DNA from 2 places in the Lentibacillus kimchii genome. Region 1 is predicted to be linked to the other one. Evidence: a T-box and tRNA genes for the amino acid it is inferred to sense, from the RefSeq annotation. Region 1 holds a T-box; the other holds one or more tRNA genes.
The links. The T-box of region 1 lies ahead of metG (methionine--tRNA ligase). A T-box ahead of a tRNA ligase gene usually reads a tRNA of that ligase, here a tRNA-Met.
Positions count from the first base shown of each region.

Region 2: it has a tRNA-Met gene. The T-box ahead of metG (methionine--tRNA ligase) is inferred to sense a tRNA for this amino acid. The anticodon was not compared.

Region 1 is NZ_AP043934.1:436,486-446,838, reverse strand. It holds gene ACZ444_RS02780 (GNAT family N-acetyltransferase) at 1-133, opposite strand, end outside; gene metG (methionine--tRNA ligase) at 484-2,121, opposite strand; T-box leader at 2,180-2,442, opposite strand; gene ACZ444_RS02770 (non-ribosomal peptide synthetase) at 2,507-5,554, opposite strand; gene ACZ444_RS02765 (hypothetical protein) at 5,547-6,107, opposite strand; gene ACZ444_RS02760 (IS1182 family transposase) at 6,359-7,714, opposite strand; gene ACZ444_RS02755 (pyridoxal phosphate-dependent decarboxylase family protein) at 7,908-9,425, opposite strand; gene ACZ444_RS02750 (MBL fold metallo-hydrolase) at 9,439-10,281, opposite strand.
Region 2 is NZ_AP043934.1:132,835-143,187, forward strand. It holds gene yabN (bifunctional methyltransferase/pyrophosphohydrolase YabN) at 1-681, shown strand, start outside; gene ACZ444_RS00980 (RNA-binding S4 domain-containing protein) at 687-944, shown strand; gene yabP (sporulation protein YabP) at 999-1,310, shown strand; gene yabQ (spore cortex biosynthesis protein YabQ) at 1,307-1,906, shown strand; gene ACZ444_RS00995 (FtsB family cell division protein) at 1,911-2,291, shown strand; gene ACZ444_RS01000 (S1 domain-containing RNA-binding protein) at 2,365-2,745, shown strand; tRNA gene ACZ444_RS01005 (tRNA-Met) at 2,834-2,907, opposite strand; gene spoIIE (stage II sporulation protein E) at 3,148-5,601, shown strand; gene ACZ444_RS01015 (VWA domain-containing protein) at 5,737-6,477, shown strand; gene ACZ444_RS01020 (protein kinase domain-containing protein) at 6,446-7,378, shown strand; gene tilS (tRNA lysidine(34) synthetase TilS) at 7,457-8,845, shown strand; gene hpt (hypoxanthine phosphoribosyltransferase) at 8,861-9,409, shown strand; gene ftsH (ATP-dependent zinc metalloprotease FtsH) at 9,530-10,353, shown strand, end outside.

The sequences.
Region 1 (10,353 bases):
ATATTGTCTTGACAATGGGGTCCACTTTAAACTTATTTATATTTAACACTTTAAATCCAAAATCCAAAAAGCTATTGGCTGCTTCTGTGCAATAACTGCTCCCCCAATATTTCACTCCAAACCAATATCCTATTCCCGCTTTATTTCCTTCACTGTCTACTCTGAAGGTTAAAGCTCCCGTAAGTTCATCAGTTGATTTTCAGATCACAGCGAACGTATAGTTACCTATATCTTTAGCCTTTTTTGGTGCTTACTTATCCATGTATCTGCAAGTCCATTTGGATAGAGGGGGTGGTATTGCCACAGTAGTTTCTGCCACTTCTTTGTCAGCAGCTAACTCCTCTACACTTCCTGCATCATTTAGATTATAAGGACGTATTAACAATCTTTCAGTTTCAAGTGTCGGTATGATAGTACTATTACATGAATTATCCGGTATGCATATCACGATAAACACTGAAAAAACAACACTATCTTACTAAATTATTTTAGCATACCATCATACAAATCAGTTAATTCTTCTTCAATTCTATTATTATCAATTCTTTCAAATAAAGGCTTTACATCATTTAAGACTATACCTGATACTAGCAACTCTTCCCAACCTGAGCTGTTTAAATTTAGCATTTCTTGGACTTTCTTACTTGAAAATGGAAGGAAAGGGCTGAGAAGCTTAGAAAGATTAGCAATAATGTAGACACAAGAAGCCATCGTATCATTACACGAGGGAATGTCCTCCTTTATTTGAATCCAAGGCTGTTCTTCATCAAAATATTTGTTTGCGTACCGAATAAAATCAAATATCTCTTCAAGAGCTTTTTTAAACTTACCATCAGAAATGAGATGCCCTATTCTCTCGTAAAGTGATTGAACCATTTTTCGAATCTCAACATCAAGTTCTCCTTTAGGTGTAATTCCCTCATATGATTTATTAATAAATTTTAAGGCTCTATTTACAAAATTTCCGTATGCCCCGAGTAGTTCACTATTGTGGCTGTATATAAATTCTCTAAAAGAAAAATTAGCATCTCTACTTTCAGGCGCATTCACTGTTAAGAAATACCGAATAGAATCTGGATGATACTTGCTTAATAAATCTTCTGCCCAAACAGCCCAATTTTTACTAGTTGAGAGTTTTCTTTGTTCAAGAGTTAAGTATTCATTGGATATGATATAGTCAGGAAGAGATTTATTATTTATACCGGACAATATGGAGGGCCATATAATCGTGTGGAAAGGTATGTTATCTTTCCCGTGTACATAATACGATACAGTATCTTCATTCCAGAATTGATTAATATCTTTATTGTTAAGTTTAGCCCATTCTTTACTGGCAGAATAATAACCAGAGACAGCCTCTATCCAAACATAAATCTTTTTATTTTCATAGCCATTTACAGGCACACTAACACCGTTGGGTAAATCTCTAGAAACAGCTCGATCATGCAATCCTTCCTCCAAATATCTTTCAGTTAATTGGATAGCATTATCTCTCCATCTATTTTGATCTTTTGCTGATTTGACAAATTGTTCGAGTTCCTTCTGAAAAGTACTTAATTTAAGGTAGAAGTGTTCAGTCTTTTTAGAAACTGGACTTCCATGACACACTTTACACCTCTGATTAAATAAATCAGAAGGATCTAATATTTTTGAGCAATTGTCACATTGATCTCCCCTTGCGTCGTGGTTACAATACGGACATTCACCTTCTACAAACCTATCAGGCAAGAATTGCTCACAAAAATCACAATAGCATTGTTCAACTTCTTTCAAGTAAAGCTGTTCTTCTTCTAACAATCTCAGGAATACTTCTTTCACTACCTCATGGTGCTCTTCTCCATCAGTCCTACTGTACATATCATACGAAAATCCTAAGTTTTCAAAACTTCTCTTGAACTCACGATGATATTTATCTGAAAGTTCTTGCGTAGAAAGTCCTTCTTTTTTAGCTTGTATAGCAATTGGTGTTCCATTACAATCACTACCAGATACAAATAATACCTCTTCCCCTTTTGAACGAAAATACCTAGCCAGTATGTCCCCCGGTAAAAGACTCGAGATATGCCCTAAGTGCAAGGAACCGTTAGCGTATGGCCAAGCTCCACCTATAAAAACATTCATCTTTATAATCCTCCTTATAAAAAAAGACCTCTCAACCTCAGACATAAGTTCATTTTGTCAAAAGGACGAGAGATCTCGTGTTACCACCTTAATTCACTAATAATTCACACTATTAGCCTCTAGAAGTACATGGTACAATTTCATTTATACTTCGTCATTTGTAACAAGTGACTAATCTCGTCAAAGTCTAATTCAAAAAATGAATATCGACTATGCAGCTCTGAGGTCATATTCAATTAACGATTTTTCACTTCTTCTCAGCATATAGAAGTTCTCTGTAGAAAAATAACATCAATTTACTTTCCTCTTCATTGCTTTTATTTATTTATTATACCGCGTGATTATATCATGCAATAGAAGTTTTCTGAATGATTAAAACAAATAATCAGTTTGAAAAAGAAAAATCTTTTTCCAGCGAGAGGACTTCAATACCATTATCTGTTAGAATTTTTTCACCAAAGTTGGGATTTGTTAGAAACACTAAGTACACAAAACCTTGAGTTGTGAAAGCTGTTACATATATTCTATTAATAGGGAATTTTTCAAGTTGTTCCAGAGTTTTGTTTAAGGATTTAATTGTTTCATAAAGCTCATTTCCTTTAATATTCCCTAAGTAATTTGTTTGCAAGATAGGATTCTTATCATAGATCTCACTAAGTTTACTTTGATAATCATTCATAAATGGATAATCTTTGTAAGCAGTGTACATAGGATTAAACCCTGTTTTGTATAAATCAAGAATATTGTTTATTCTCTGTAAATAATCTGTATAATTTTCAGCTTTGAAAGCAGGGAACGTTATTGAAGAATGGAAGTCACCTAGTTCACTGTTAAAATCAAACTTCTCAAACGATCTTATATTGAATATACTTCTAAATGATAACTCATTCTCGCCAAGTTGTTCAAGCAATAGTTTGCTAGTATAATAATTAATTTCATTTATAGTTTCATTAGAGGATTTTTGAGTATTGTTGGCATACCTCAATACTGTCAGCCCACTATTGACTTTTTCTTTCCAATCATCAATTTTATTGGCCCGATCAATTTGTTTAGTAATATCATAGTCAAGAACTTCCTTTGGTCTTTCATTATTTTCAGAAATATATTCGATGAAGTCAAAATAATTTCCATTATTATCTTTATAATCTTCATTTCTCAATATCTTATGAAATTGACTTTTCAAAACATGCACATTAGAGAAATCTGCAATATTGTGTGATAAGACCCACACTACATTGAATTCTTTACCATTAAAAATAATAACAGGCTGATGTAAGATAGAATTAAGATGGTTGTTAGATAAGTTTTCATGTATAGTGTCTTTAATTTCTTTCAACGAATCTGTCTCGTTTATATCGTATACTGGTATTCTTACCTGGTCTAAATCGCAAAATTCTTTAAAGTAAAGTCCTTCGCCTTCAAAGTCCAGAGTACATCTCAACAATAAATTATTACTAATAATTTTCCTTATAGCTTCTACAATCTCTCCAATTTCTCTAGACTTTTTCACTTTCATCTCTACTTCTATATTACTGTCGAATTTATGGTGAATATAAGCTTTCTGATAATAGTAAGTCCCATGCTTATCAGTTTGTTTTGATGTATTTATCAAGGAATTATTTACTTCAATAGTTCGTTCGATATCAGATATTGTGTCTTCAATGAGTCCATTGGTAAATTCAGCTTTACCTATATTTTTATTACTGTCCCCAAAGTAACTGCCTATCTCTTTGACCGTTGGGTAATTGTACATAAAGTCATCATCCAAAACACATGAAAACTCCTCTTCTATAGAGATAATCGCTTGAATATTATCTAATGAATCTCCACCTAAGTCAAAGAAATTCTCAAATTTACTTATATTTGATGAATTTAAAATATTGCTAAAGATTGTTCGTATTTTCTCTTCATTTTCAGATAACACTTCGTTCTTGTCATTCTCATTTTCACCATTACCTCTAGTAGATTGTAATAGCTTTTGAATATCAATTTTGCCATTAACATTAAAAGGAAATTCTTCTACTTCTTGCAAGATGTTCGGTACCATGTAAGATGGCATTATATTTTGCAATTTCTCCTTAAGGTATGTCTTTTTAAGCGTTTCATGAAAATGGGGAATATAAAAACAATATAATTTTTTATTTTCATAAATCACCTTACTGAATTTAATTTCTCTAATATTTTTCTCTATTAAGCTTTCAATCTCTCCTAGCTCTATTCTAATCCCATTAATTTGCACTTGATTATCTATTCTACCCTTAAAATAAATGTTTCCATCGTAATCTCTATAGCCTAAGTCACCAGTTTTATAATACCTTTCATCATTCTTATACTCTATAAAATTAGCTTTTGTTAAATCCTCCTTGCCTGCATAACCTTGGGCCACACCTTCTCCTGAAATATACAGTTCACCTATTTCACCGAAATCACATTTACTGAAATCATCCCTTAGTAAATGAACCTTAACATCATCCAACTCTTTCCCGATGGGTACAGAGTTAATATCCTCGTTTTTATTACTGATTTTATAGTGAGTTGTATAAATAGTATTTTCTGTAGGTCCATACAAGTTAAATGTCTCAACATTGGGTAACATATCCAACACTTTTGATACTAAACTTACTTTGAACTCCTCTCCGGCTACCATCAGATATTTTAAATTATCATTCATTATGTCTAATTCTTTATTAGTGGAAGTATTCAAAATAACTTCTAATATAGAGGGGGATACTGCCATATGTGTTACTCCATATTCACCGATATAAGGAACAATCTTTTTAAAATCACTTGTAGACTCAAATGATGAAATAACTAAAGATCCTTGTCCCTTTATCCAACCAAAAATTTCAGCTACGGACACATCAAATGTGTATGGCGTAGTTAGTAGGTAACGGTCTTTCGTATTTACTGGATAATACTTTTGCATATTTCTTAAAATATGAGACAAATTGTCTTGGGAAACACAGACTCCTTTTGGATTACCTGTACTACCCGAAGTATAGATTATATACGCCAAGTTAGAGTCTACTATTGTAAAACTCTCTTTTCTTTGAATTGTTATAGAGTTTACATTTATATAATTAATTTTGCTTAATTGACAATCAATATTTGTGTTAGTTAAAACAATATCCGACTTAGAATCCTCAATAAGAAAATTAATTCTATCTTGAGGAAATTTAATCGAAATCGGAAGGTAAGCAGCACCAGCCTTATATAGAGCTAGAATAGTAAGGATTAATGTATTACTAGGCTTCATAAATAATGGTACAACCTGCTCCCTTTTAATACCTAATTCATTTTGAAAATGGTCTGCCAAATAATTTGTGTATTTTTCAACCTGCTCATAACTGTAACTATTTGAATCATCTATCAAAGCAGTTTGCTTTGGTTTTTTTTTCGCTATGTCTCTAAATTCTTGAATGATATTATACATATTGTTCTTTTCCTCCCAACGACAAAAACTCTTGGTATTTTTCATCGAATAATTTGTTTAATGACTCGATTTTAAAGTGACCACTAGTTAGTTCTACAGATTCATGTAAATTTGTCAATTGACCATTAATAAAAGCTCTATAAGCCTCTATATTTATATCGTTACTTTTATATCCCAAATAATCTTTTCCACTTACATCTCCATCTGTCACTAAAAAATTCACTAGTTCTTCGATTAAGAAAGCATGTTTATCTGTAATAGCTTCAAATAATTTAATTAATCTTAAGAACGCTAATTCTTCGATAGATTTTATTAGTTTAATATCTCCTTCAATTAAATAAGGAACTGTCGTAAAAGCAGATAGAATTAACCTATACTTTACATTTACTGAGTTCAAAAATTCCTCAGTATGCTCTATGCTTGGAATGGAAACTGATTTGTTATCCCAAAATTGTCTACCTTTTAAAGCTGATGCAACCTCACTTGTAGTTACAATCAACTTATTTTCATATGGAACCTCAGTATCTAACGGCAAGCCCAAAAACTCACTCATTTTGCAGTATTCCCTGATAAGTTTATTCTTTTTAGACCTCTTAAATCCATCTTTAACGACAAACATCATATCTAGATCTGAATTGCTATTTGTTAATCTCTTGTGACTTTGTGAACCATATACTAATGCAACTAACAATTCATCGTCTTCAAAAAAATCATTTAAATAACTCTTGAATCAATTTCATAATTGCTCTTATTAAAAACGCAAAGACCTGCAGAATTTCTAATGTGTATTTTTTTAAAATTCCTCTAAGCAGCCTGCTGCTGCTTTAACGCGGCATCAATGCGGTCTGCGGCTAATTTCGATGCATTATACATCAACGTAACGATATCAAAATGGATCTGAGCGCGTTTCCCTGAACGATGGCGAACATTGTTGAGCTGAAAGAATTCCTTTAAATAGGCATTGACACGTTCAACGGCTGATCGGCGCTTGTAGATGGTGTTCCAAGCTTTAGAGCCCCGTGCCGGGGCTGTGTATCGCCTGAGGTCTTTAGTGATTTTCATCTTGAATACTTTCTGGCATATGTCTTCATGGGCTAAAGGGCAGTCTTTGCATTCCTTTGGGTTTGTGTACTTCAGGGTTTCATGTTTGGCATCGTAACTTTCATAACGGTACGAATGTTCACGGAAACATGTTGGGGCAAAATATTTATCAAACCCTATGGGTTCCGATTCATTGCGTTTATTATAGGCAATGATAGATTGCTGGCCCATTCGATAGACCTGCGTGTAAATCGGTTCAAAATCATAACCCGCATCCATCGTCTGATAACGCAAGTTTGAAAGAGGCAAGCGTTCATTCATCCCCTTCAATAAAGGAATTGCGGCTTTTCCATCATTTAGATTTCCTGATGAGAAAAGGGCCTGTAAAATGTATTGACTTGATGTGCCGACAGCCAGATGTCCTTTATAGCCAAACCAGAATGTATTTTTGCCTTCGCTGTTTTTCTTGATCCCCCATTGGGGATCCCGGGGAACACCGTCTCGAAGTTCTGTTAAAGATGCATCCAGTTGAGCTTCGATTTTCCTGTCATAAAGAGGCAGATTCGCTTCTTTCTCAGCTTGTTCCTGGAGCCATTGGTCACGCTCTTCCCTGGATTTACGGCCGCGTTTTTTCGGTTCCGGCTTTGCCTTTTCTTCTTTAGGCGGGGCCTGATCACGTGCTTCGAAATGAGTCGCATCGATGGCGACTGTATCATCAGCGATAAAGCCTTCGGCAATGGCTTGAAGAACAACTTTTTCCTGGGCCTTTTCCAATGCATCTGACTCGCTCAGCTTGGTTAAAAGGCGGGAATAGGAAGCTTCCGAAGGAATCTTGTCTGAAACCAGAAATCCACAATTCAATTTGAAGGCAATATCATCATCTAAGCGTTTTTTCAGGTCTTTTATGGTTGGGATGCGTTCAACATACCGAATGAAAACGGAAATAATCATCGCTGCAACATTCAGCTCTTCAGGCGCGCCCAAACGGGATTTTTTAGCCATGTCGTGATAAATGGCATCCAAATCAACGGCGGAAATGATCGCCTCATACTTTTGGGTAGGTTCCATGTCATAAAGTTCTTGGATGCTAAATAAGCTTGGTTGTCGTATAATAGTCATAGGAAGTATTCCTCCAATCTCTATGGATGTTTTAGTTCAACTACCATTATACAAGATTTGGGGAGGTACTTCCTTTTTTACGTTTTTAAGTCCTTGCGCCGCAAGGGCTATGAATTATGAAATTCGCTCTCTTAATATAATTAATGTTATATTTTGTATCTTCGACTCTACTTTGCATAATTTTTTAACCTCTCTACAAATTTTCAACGAATAGCTTGGAGTACTCCTCTTCAGCAATCTTTTTTACATTAGACATTAATCTATTAATATTACTTTCTTCTGTTAAAGGGTTCCCTATAAATAACCTAAGCATCTGCCACTTTACACTTTTATCACTTGATAACTTTTGACTTGGGTCGTGCAAGGTAAATGTATGTAAGTACTGATCTCCTTCTTGCCAAAGTCTTTGATGAATGCTTTTCTGCAATGTATTAAAAGCATCAATATTCTCTATTTCTTCTTCAGGCTTATAAACAAAGACAACGCTGTTTACAGTTACTTCATTTATCCGTACAAAACAATTTTCAGAATCAATTTTTTCAGCGAAATAACTAGCCAAATCATACCTATAATCTACCAATTCTCCTATCTTCTTAGATCCTAAATTCTTTAGTACAAAATATAGTTTCAAAGAATCGAACGCTTTACTACCTAAGAAAGGAGTCATCTGTCCAAAAGACATTGCTTCTTTATTTATTAAGTCACTACCACCAATTACCTTCTTTAGTTGTTCTGGATTTTTAACTAACAGATAGCTTAAATTATATGGTAGCCACATAACTTTATGTGGGTCTAGAGCTATAGAGTCTGCTAACTCAATCCCATCTAACCCAGCTTTCAAAGTGTTACTAAACTTGGCGACAAAACCTTGACAAGCGTCAACATGAAACCAGATATTATGTTCTTTAGCAATCGTGTAGAGTTTATTAAAGTCATCAATAGCCATAGTACGAGAGTCTCCAGCGTAAGCAATAAGAGCTATGAATTTATATTTATTTTTATATTTTTCGATTTTTTCCTTCAAATCTATTTGGTCAATTGTGTAATTACCATTCGTTTTGACATATAAAATGTTATCTTCTCCAAGTCCTAACCACCCCATAGCAACACGTATAGAATAGTGATCAATACCTTCCGGCATTATTACTCTAACATCTTTTACTTTATTGTTTAGACCTGTATTTTTAGCATTTACGAACAATGATTCTCTCGCCAATAATAAACCTACTGTATTTGCCAAAGTACCACCAGTAAGCGCTATGCCACCGCTGTCAGTAATATCCGATATATTCCTAATGTCTTCAAATGAATACCCCATCAATTCTCTTAACCATTGAATAGTTTGTAATTCAATATAGGTTGCTATTGGAGAGCAATGAGTTGAATTAATGAGATTTTGATTCATAAAACCAGATAATATGTTTGCTGCATGAGACGCCACTGAATTTCCGGAATCAGGGAATGCCATAAAATTAGGACTGGAGAAATTTGTTGAGTAAGGAAGTATATTGCTTTCAAACTCACTAATAAGTCTTTCGAGATCCGTTGATTCTTCTGGGAATTGTTCGCTAACAATTGATGAGATCTCAGAATCGTCGGCATAATTAATAACCTTTTCTCTATTTTTATATTCCACGCCCATTTTCAAAGATTCTTCTAATAAGTTGAGATTACTATGGTTTTTATCATTAACAAAGTATTTATTATGCATATTTTAAAACCCCTTAAATATCAATTGTAAATGTATCAAAAGCAATTTTATAATTTTGTCCACTGAATTCATTTTCTATTTTCTTACAATCTTCAAATGATAAATTTTCAAACTCTTCGATATGAGTGAAATATGTGACATTAGCATTTATTTGATTGGCTAGTTCAATTGAATCTTCAAAACTAGCCTCGTTCCTTTCGAATATCAAACCTTCAGGGTAATTCAATTCACCAGTTGTAAAGTGTCTTTCTGTATGGCCAAAGGGCAAAATCGCTATATCAATATCCTTAAAATTAGTTGAAGATGGCCACCAGCCAAATGATTCATCAGGTATTATTAGGATTTTATTTTTATTTGTTCTTAGAATAAATCCGTAAGCGAAATCATTGCTTAGAGGAAAAGCTGTTACTTCGCAACCGTCAAATTTTACTGACTCATTATTAGATAGAACTTCAAGTGAGATATCCCCCTTTTCTTGCATGTGATTTAAGTGATCCCAAAAACCTAATCTCATTTTCGCATCACTTGCAACATTCTCAGGTAAAATAACCCTAGTATTTTTTCCGTCTGATAGAAATTCAGAATTAAACACTTCGAAAATTCTTCGTCCCATAGTATGGTCTGGGTGCCAATGAGAATAAAAACAAGCATTAACACAAGAAATGCTTGCTCTATTCAGTTGATAAAATATATCTTCAGAGGTATCGAACAATACATTTGGGCCGTGTATAAATATTCCGGGTCCAGTTCTCATAAAAGGACCTTTTTTCATACGAGCTTCTAAACTTGCTTTAGAATTACTTCCAGGTCTAGGAGTGCGGAAAGCACCTGCAGTTCCCAAAAATTCCATATACATTTTTTATCTCCTTTCTAAGTTTTCGGTAATTTCGATAATTTCAGATTTTTTCCTACGATACCATATATTTAC
Region 2 (10,353 bases), 300 kb from region 1:
TTGCGCATGTATGCAATCGAGGAAGTCTATGAGTTACTGGAGGCGATTGATCAGCAGGATGATGACGGTATAGTGGAGGAGCTGGGTGATCTCTTGCTGCAGGTTATGCTGCATAGTCAGATTGGTGACGATAACGGCTATTTTACGGCCGATGATGTTATACGTTCGCTGACTGACAAAATGATTCATCGTCATCCGCATGTGTTTGCTGATCAGTCGGCTGAAACCGAGCCAGACGTTGCTAAGACATGGGACGCACTGAAACAGGAAGAAAAAGGCGAAACGCGGACGTCTGTTTTAGATGGGGTGCCAGCTGGTCTTCCTGGTCTGGCTAAGGCGTTCAAATTACAGAAGAAGGCTGCCAAAGTCGGATTTGGCTGGGATGATATCCAAGGCATATGGGAGAAGTTCCAGGAAGAGCTGGACGAGGTGCAGGTGGCTATTCGCCAGGAAACGCACACGGAGATCGAGGCGGAGATTGGCGATGTTTTATTTGTCATTGCCAATCTGGCGCGAGGTTACAGCATCAACCCGGAACTAGCCCTCCAGCAGGCAAACACGAAATTTATGTCGCGTTTTACCTTTATTGAACAGGCTCTTAATGAGCAGGGGAAAACGGTGAATCAGACATCACAGGAAGAAATGGATCTGTACTGGAATCAAGCAAAGGAAAGAGAGTGATTGGATTGCGGCTGGATAAATTTTTAAAGGTTTCAAGACTTGTTAAACGCAGACCCTTGGCTAAAGAAATTGCAGGCCAGGGGCGGATTACGATAAACGGACAGCCGGCAAAGGCGTCGACTGTTCTTTCTGAAGGCGATGAACTGGTGATTAAATTTGGCCAGAAAGTGGTTACGCTGGACGTGACAAATTTAAGAGAAGATGCGAAAAAAGATGAAGCCGAAACGATGTACCGGGTGACCCATGAAGAACATGTGAATTAGGTTCTATCCTTGTCCCTTCTGTCATACAGTAATAGTGATTGGAGGGCGAGGCATATGAGTGACTATGAACAGCAGTCTGTTAAACAGCAGACATATGCGACACAAGACAGCCATACGGTCAAAATGAATAACCGCAAAGATCTGGAAATAACCGGCGTCAAAGAAGTCGACAGTTTTGATAATGAGGAATTTTTACTGGAGACTGTCATGGGCTACTTAATTGTCCGCGGCCAGAATCTGCATATGAAAAATCTGGATGTAAGTGACGGCCTGGTTACGATTAAGGGCAAGGTGTACGAGCTTTCCTATGTTGACGAGCACCAGCAGGAGAAAGCTAAAGGCTTCTTTAGCAAGTTATTCAAATGACACTTGATGTGCAGTTTTTGACCATGATTTCCATGGCAGCTGGTGGGTTTTGGCTGGGAATGGCGCTGGAGACATTTCGGCGTCTTTCCATCTACTGGCGGGAACGTGCTTTTCTGGTTTATGTTATGGAAATCAGTTTCTGGCTGACGCAGACCCTGCTGCTGTATTACATATTGTTCCGGGTCAACAGCGGTGAGCTGCGTTTCTATGTGTTTGCAGCCCTGGTACTGGGATTTGCTATCTACCAAGCTCTTGCGGCTAGTCTGTATAAACGGCTGCTGGAGTATGTCATTTATGTTATGGCGGCAATTCATCGTATGCTGACGCGGATTATCAGGGCGGTCATCGTGACTCCAATTGTGTTTAGCGTGCAATTGCTGCTTGCAGCCGTCGGGTTTATGGGCAAATGGCTGTGGCATTTGCTTCGTTTTATCCTGAAGGTCTTTTGGGTGCCGGTTTCTTGGCTGTTGCGACTGGGATTCCAGATGCTTCCTCAAACAATACAAAAAAAGATACACAAATTAGCAGGATTTTATAGTACAATAAAGAATAGATGCAAAAAATGGATCCAACACATAATGTTCAAAAGGAGGTAGGCCTGTGCCATTCCAGAAGAAAGATGTGACTCGGCTGGAATCACATTATATGCAGGAGTATGATGCTTATGTCGAACGACAGGCCCGCAAGAAAAAACGGCTGATACGCCGGCTGGTTCTATTTTCACTTCTGATGGCCCTAGCTATTGGCAGCCTGGCGGTTTATCATGTTAATCAGCAAGCGCTTTATACGGAAAAAAAGGAACAGCACGAAGCATTGCAAAGTGAATTGGCTGCACTTGAGGATAAAGAAGACAGTCTTCGGAATGAAATTGATTTGCTTAATAACGAGGACTATGTCCTGGATATCGCACGGACAAACTATTTCTTCTCTAAAAAAGATGAATTAATTTTCAATATCCCTGGAGAAAAGCCCGATTATTGACACACTTTCACACAACTGGCTATAATATATAAGAAGTATATCTGTTAAATTTCTAAGGAGGAGCACTTTTTTTATGTCAATCGAAGTAGGCAGCAAGCTGCAGGGTAAAGTAACCGGGATCACACACTTTGGGGCCTTTGTAGAGATTGAGGAAGGTAAAACAGGTCTTGTGCATATCAGTGAGGTTGCTGACACGTATGTGAAAGATATTAACGACTTTTTGAGCGTCGGTGACGAGGTTACGGTCAAAGTGCTCAATATCCAGGATGATGGGAAGATTGGCCTTTCCATAAAAAAAGCGAAAGACCGGCCGCCACGTCAGCAGAATCAGCAGCGTTCGGAATCGTTTGAATCGAAAATGAACAAGTTTCTCAAAGATTCGGAAGACCGTTTAGCCTCATTGAAGAAGCATACGGAATCTAAACGCGGAGGCAGAGGTGCTAAACGGGACTAACAGTTTGCTGTCTATGAACCATTGATGTTAAATGATGCTAAAAAAGCAGGTGCCACATTCCAAATGTGGCACCTGCTTTTTGTTTTGATGGCGGTAGAGGGATTCGAACCCCCGACCCTACGGGTATGAACCGTATGCTCTCGCCAGCTGAGCTACACCGCCAAATTCACTCACAGAAAACATCTTACAACAGCAATCACTTTGTGTCAATGGAAAACATTTATGTGGTTATCCACTCGCAGTCGAAAAGCCGACAACACTAAACAGAATACGCAGGGCAAGTGCAGAAAACTTTTATCAGTGAAGAAACCAGTCGAACGATTTTAGGAATACGCTCCGATGTTTTGACAAAAAACGAATGCTGCATGTGTTTAAATGAATGGCAAGAAGGAGTGGTAGACTATGATCAATTCAGTCTCGGGAATGGAATCCAAGGGAGTTAACATTCAGCAGGGCTGGTGGAAAAAAGGTTATATGAAGTTCGCTGCATCCATGAAAAAGTTACTCTTTGAAAAGAGCTGGCTGTTTTACCTTGCCGGCTTTTTGCTTGGACGAGCTGTCATTCTGTCGGTTGTATCACCGTTTGCCATTGCATTTTTGGCGGCAGTCTGGGTTATCCATCGAGAAAAGGCACCCAAAGTGATGGCAGCTATTTTGGCCGGCGCGTTTACCTTTTCCCTGCCTCACAGTGCCTTTATCGCTCTGGCTATGCTCCTCTTTGTGTTGCTGGCGGGCATTTTTAAACATGTGAACAAGCAGCAGATTCTAATACCGCTGTTTGTTTTTATTGCCACTGCCGCTCCCCGTCTGTTTCTTGATTCGGTATGGGGACAGCTGACATCCTATGAATGGATGCTTTTGACAGTCGAAGGCGTTTTAGGAACGGTTCTTGTTCTTATCTTTATGCAGAGTATCCCGTTATTATCACCACAGCGTTTTAAACTTACTTTAAAAAATGAGGAGATTGTCTGTCTGATTATTCTTCTGGCATCGATTTTGACCGGAACAATCGGCTGGGACGTCTATCAGGCATCAATCGAACAAATTTTTTCCCGGTATTTTGTCCTGCTTCTGGCATTTGTGGGCGGGGCGGCCATCGGATCGACAGTCGGTGTTGTCGTTGGCCTGATCTTATCACTGGCCAATGTCGCCAACCTTTACCAAATGAGTTTGCTTGCTTTTTCCGGTTTGCTCGGAGGTCTCTTGAAAGAAGGCAACAAAATCGGTGTCAGTGCCGGTCTTCTGGTCGGAACGTTTCTGGTTGTGCTGTATGCTGATGCGGCGAGCATCCTGCCTTCTATAACGGAAACACTTATAGCGATTGCCCTGTTTCTGTTAACACCATCAAGCTGGATCAAAAAACTGTCACGGTATGTGCCTGGGACAGAGGAGCATACCCAGGATCAGGAACAATATTTGCAGAAAGTCCGTAATGTCACAGCTAAACGTGTTGAGCAATTTTCCAATGTATTCGAGGCGTTGTCGAAAAGCTTTTCGACAGCGGAACAAGCAAACGATGATAACTCGGGAAGCCGTGAGACTGATTATTTTCTGAGTCAGGTAACGGAAAAAACGTGCCAGTCCTGTTTTTTAAAGGAACGGTGCTGGGAGCAGCAGTTCGATAAGACGTATTCGTTAATGGAGGATCTGAAGGGTGACATTGAACAAGGAAATGAACCAAATCATAAGTCGCTTCGTGCATTTGAGAATCACTGTGTTAAACCTAAAAAAGTATTAAATACAATGCGGGAAGAAATGTCCGTATTCGAGGCCAACAAACAATTGCAAAAACAGGTGACGGAAAGCAAGCGGTTTGTTTCCGATCAATTGCAGGGTGTCTCAGAGGTCATGGAGGACTTTGCAAATGAAATTATGAAAGAACGTGAACATCATGAAACGCAGGAAATGCAGATCATCAGCACGTTAAAAAATATGGGGATTGTGCTGGAAAAACTGGATATTTACCGGCTGGAAAAAGGAAATGTCGACATTGAAATGACACTGTCTTTTTATGATTATCGCGGGGAGGGATCAAAGCTGATCGCTCCTGTCCTGTCTGATATTTTAGATGAAATGATTGTTGTGAAACAAGAGGAGGTATCACCGTTTCCGAATGGGTATTGTCAATTGGTATTTGGGTCAGCAAAGGAATATGTGATTGATACTGGGATTGCCAATGCCGCAAAGGGCGGTGGTCTTGTATCCGGCGACAGCTACCGGACCATTGAACTTGGAGAAGGCAAATATGCTATGGCGATCAGTGACGGCATGGGTAACGGTCATCGTGCCAGTGAAGAAAGCGAGGAGACCTTAAGGCTGCTGCAGCAGATTTTACAGACAGGGATTCCGGAAAGTGTGGCGATTAAATCAATTAATTCAATCTTATCCCTGCGCACAACAGATGAGATGTATGCCACTCTCGATCTCGCGGTGATTAACCTGCATAATGCATTCGTTCAGTTTTTGAAGATCGGTTCGACACAAAGTTTTATTAAACGGGGTGATGAGATTATTCATGTTGAGGCAAGTAATTTGCCTATGGGGATCATTCAGGAATTTGATGTGGAAATTGTCGGTGAACAGCTGCAGCCGGGGGATATATTAGTCATGATGAGTGATGGTATCCTGGAAGGACCGAGACATGCTGAAAGTACGGATGAGTGGCTGAAACAGAGGATCCGGACTATGGAGACTGCTGACCCCCAGGACATCGCTGATTTAATACTTGAGGAAGCTGTCCGGACAGGTGAGGGAGCTATTAACGACGATATGACGGTGGTTGTGGCGAAAGTAACCAAGAATTCACCGCAGTGGACATCGATCCCGATTTATCCAGCTGCAGCCGGAGAAACTTAGATGGCCCTGTCTGGCTAATGATACAGCAGTTCGCTATTGTTCCGATTCGTGGTGCATACGAGCTGCTTTTTTTATACGTATATCCGTCAGTCATTGTGGTGATGATGGTAGTGGATAAAAAGGGAGGTATGTCAGGTGAAAAAAGGGACGTTAAAACAAATTCTATTAATCACAGACGGCTGTTCCAACAGAGGAGAGGATCCGTCAGTAACCGCCGCACTTGCAGCTCAGCAGGGCATAACCGTTAATGTTATTGGTATTCTTGGTGATGATCAGACAGAAAAGCCTGCAGGACTGCAGGAAGTGGAGGATATTGCCTCATCTGGCAGCGGCATCAGCCAGATTGTTTATAAAGAGGCGCTTGCCCAGACTGTCCAAACTGTCACAAAACAGTCGATGACTCAGACCCTGCAGGGTGTTGTCAATCAGGAACTGGAGCAGATACTCGGCCCGGACCAGACACTGGATGAAATAGAACCGGCGAAACGGGGCGAAATCATGGAAGTCGTGGAAGATATGGGCGAGACATCTGATCTGGAGGTGCTTGTGCTGACAGATACGAGTGCCAGCATGCATGATAAGCTCCCTACTGTCAAAGAAGCTCTGACCGATTTATCGGTTAGCTTAAATGCCCGGATCGGACGCAACCGCTTTGCCATTTACAATTTTCCGGAAAAGCGCAAAAACATTGGTAAGGTTCTTGATTGGTCACCCAGGCTGGATGGCATCAACAGCGTGTTTCCTAAACTGACAAGCGGCGGCATAACGCCAACAGGTCCGGCGATACGGGAAGCCATGCACCAATTCAGCAAAAAAGGTTTGCTAAAAAAGCTGAGGAGCAACGATGAAGCAGACGTGGAAGAAGCAGAGTCCTAGCATCAGACCTGGCACCGTTATTACCGGAAAGTGGCATCAGCGCCGTTATACGATACAAAAAAAACTTGGTCAGGGAGCAGTTGGCACAGTCTATCTGTGTGTGTATGGCGATAGGCAAGCCGCTCTGAAAATCAGTGACAATTCAACATCCATGATGATGGAAGTCAATGTCCTAAAGTCACTTGAGAAGGTCCAAGGCACCCGTCTTGGGCCTTCTTTAATCGATGTTGACGACTGGACGGCAGCGCCGCAAAAAAAATACGCATTCTATGTCATGGAGTTCTTGCAGGGTGAACCATTAGGCCATTTTATTAAGAAACATGGATCTAAATGGATCGGTGTTTTGCTGCTGCAGCTGCTCGACGACCTGGAACGGCTGCATCAGGCCGGCTGGGTCTTCGGGGATTTGAAAACAGACAATCTCCTTGTGCTTGCAAAGCCGCCAAAAATACGCTGGATCGATGTCGGCGGGACAACAAAAATGGGCCGATCGATCAAAGAGTATACGGAATTCTATGATCGCGGTTATTGGGGAATGGGTTCACGCAAAGCTGAACCTAGTTATGATTTGTTCGCATTGGCCATGGTGTTTTTAACGCTCGAGTATCCAAATCACTTTCAAAAAGGTACGAATCCCAAGGCAACTTTAATGAAAAAAATAAATGATGCCCGCTTGCTTCGCGCCTGCAAAGCGCCGCTTAAAAAGGCGCTTCTCGGCTACTACTCGACAAGTGCGGCTATGCGGCGTGATGTTATACGACTTATGACTCAAAAACAGAGCCGGAGAAGGCACTCTGCATACGCCTATGACAGCAAAACAGCACCCCCGGCATTTGCTGAGGGCAGTGGAATCTTTCTGGCAGCGCTTTTTTACTATGTTTCCTCATTGTTTGTAATGTGACATTTTGTCATATTCAGCAATTGTGATAAAATATAGACGTACTAAAAGGCTATTTTCTGATCAGGAAAGGAACTGCGTATGGATAATACAGTTCGTGCGTTCATAAGGCATCACCAAATGGTCCGCAGTCACACAACGGTCTTGCTTGCCGTTTCGGGCGGACCGGATTCTATGGCTCTTTTGCACTTTTTTTATAACATGCAAACGATATGGGATTTGCGTCTGATTGTTGTCTCCATTGATCATGGCCTGCGCGGGCAGGAATCACTCGATGACCTTAACTTTGTCAGACAGACGTGTCAGGAATGGGGTATTGCGTTTGTCGGGACGTCTCTGGATGTAGGAGCCTATCAGGCCGAAAAACAGATCGGGACACAGAAAGCCGCCAGAGATATGCGCTATCAATTTTTTGCTGAACAGATGAATCTGTATCAGGCAGATTATCTGGCGTTTGGCCATCATGCTGACGATCAACTGGAAACGATGCTCATGGGGCTTATACACTCGGCTAGTGTTAAGTCGCTCGCGGGGATTCCGCTGGAGCGTGCATTTGCATCCGGTAAAATCATTCGGCCTTTGTTAGGCGTTACGAAGGATCAGATTGAACATTATTGCAGGCAGCATGCTCTGAGACCGAGACGTGATCCATCCAATGCGAAGGATACGTATACACGTAATGATTACCGTCATAATATTCTTCCCTTACTGAAAGCAAAAAACCATAGTTGGCACCGGACAATCCGGCATATGAGCGCATCACTGCAGGAAGACGACCTTTTTCTGCAGCAGGAAGCCAGAAAAATGGTTCATAACGTCGTAAACTTCGATGGACCGGGTTTGTGTGCACGTTTCAATATTTATATATTTAAATCGTACTCCCGTCCTTTACAAAGGCGGGCTCTTCATCTAATATTGGATTATCTGTATAAGGATAATAAGGATAGTATTTCCTATAGTCATGAGGAACAGTTTTTTGCGATGCTTATGGATGATCATGGTCACAGCAGGCTTGACTTTCCGCAATCATTAAAGCTTGTTAGATCTTATGCGTCCATAACGTTTTACTTCCAGAACACGCCAGCACAGCCGTACCATAAAGTGATGAACATTCCCGGCGAGACGGAGATTCCAGGCGGGACGCGCTTTTCCGCCGTTATAACCGCTCAGACGGTTGCGGACGGGCATATGGTTTATCTGTGCCCTGAACAAGGAGTTGCATGGCCGTTGCATATACGGACGCGCCGTTCAGGTGACCGTATGCGCTGGTCAGGGCTAAATGGAAGCAAAAAGCTGAAAGATATTTTTATTGATGCTAAAATTCCAGTAAATGAGAGGGATATGTGGCCGGTTATCACTGATAATAATGATAACGTATTATGGCTTCCTGGTTTAAAAAAGGGGCTTCCGCCAATACAGGCCGAAAAGGGATCCTGCATCCAGATCAGTTATACAAAACGGGGTACATAACATAGGAGGAGCAGCATGCACAACGATATAGAACGCGTATTAATAACTGAAGCGGACATTGCCGCTAAATGTAAAGAACTTGGAAGTCAGCTGACAAAGGAATATGATGGGCGCTTCCCGCTGGCTGTCGGCGTCCTGAAGGGTGCGCTGCCTTTTATGTCAGATGTTTTGCGTCACATCCATACGCACTTGGAGATGGACTTCATGGACGTATCCAGTTATGGCAACGGCATGCGCTCTTCAGGGGAAGTTAAGATTGTTAAGGATCTGGATACGAAAGTTGAAGGCCGTGATCTCTTGATCGTTGAGGATATCATCGACAGCGGCCTGACCTTAAAATATTTGGTGGATTTATTTAAATATCGCCAGGCAAACTCCATTAAAATTGTTACGATGCTTGATAAACCAACGGGCAGAACGTCACACATTAAAGCCGATATGATGGGGTTTGAAGTACCGAATGAATTTGTCGTTGGCTACGGACTTGATTATCAGGAGAGTTACCGGAATCTGCCGTATATCGGGGTTCTGAAACCGGAAATTTACGGCGGTGACAAAGCGTGAGTAAACGTCTTAAACAAGCTGGATTCAGCCGGCAGATGAGGTAAATACAATTAGTTGTGTAGGCTGTTTTTAATATGGTACTATGATCTATAGTTTTCCCCGCTTGGGAGGAGGTAAGGAATGAATCGTATATTTCGAAATGTCATATTTTATTTACTGATATTTTTAGTTGTTATCGGTGTAATAGGCGTTTTTCAAGGACAAGGCGATGAGAAAAAAGAATATGATTACCAGGCCTTTGTAAATCAGCTGGACAGTGGTGAAATCAGTGAAATGACGATGCAGCCTTCTAATGGCATTATGCGTATCACCGGTGAGTTGTCCGGCGGTAAGGAATTTGTCGCACAGGTTCCTGATACAACAGATATTGTTACGCAAATTACGAGCAAGGCAAAAGGTCAAAGTGAACTTAATGTTGCTGAGGAAGAACAACCAAGCGGCTGGGTTACATTTCTGACAACGATTATTCCATTTCTGATAATAGGACTGTTTTTCTTCTTTATTCTGAGTCAATCACAAGGCGGCGGTGGTGGCGGCCGCGGCGTCATGAATTTTGGCAAGAATAAAGCGAAAATGGCCAGTGATGAACATAAAAAAGTGCGGTTTAAAGATGTTGCTGGGGCAGATGAAGAAAAGCAGGAACTTGTTGAAGTTGTTGACTTTCTGAAGGATCCTCAAAGATTCTCCTCTGTTGGTGCACGCATTCCAAAAGGGGTGCTTCTGGTAGGCCCTCCAGGGACAGGTAAGACATTGCTTGCACGTGCTGTTGCGGGAGAAGCCGGAACACCATTCTTCTCGATCAGCGGGTCAGATTTCGTGGAAATGTTTGTTGGTGTTGGTGCTTCGCGTGTACGTGATTTGTTTGAAAATGCCAAGAAAAACTCACCTTGTATCATCTTCATTGATGAGATTGATGCGGTTGGCAGGCAGCGTGGTGCCGGTGT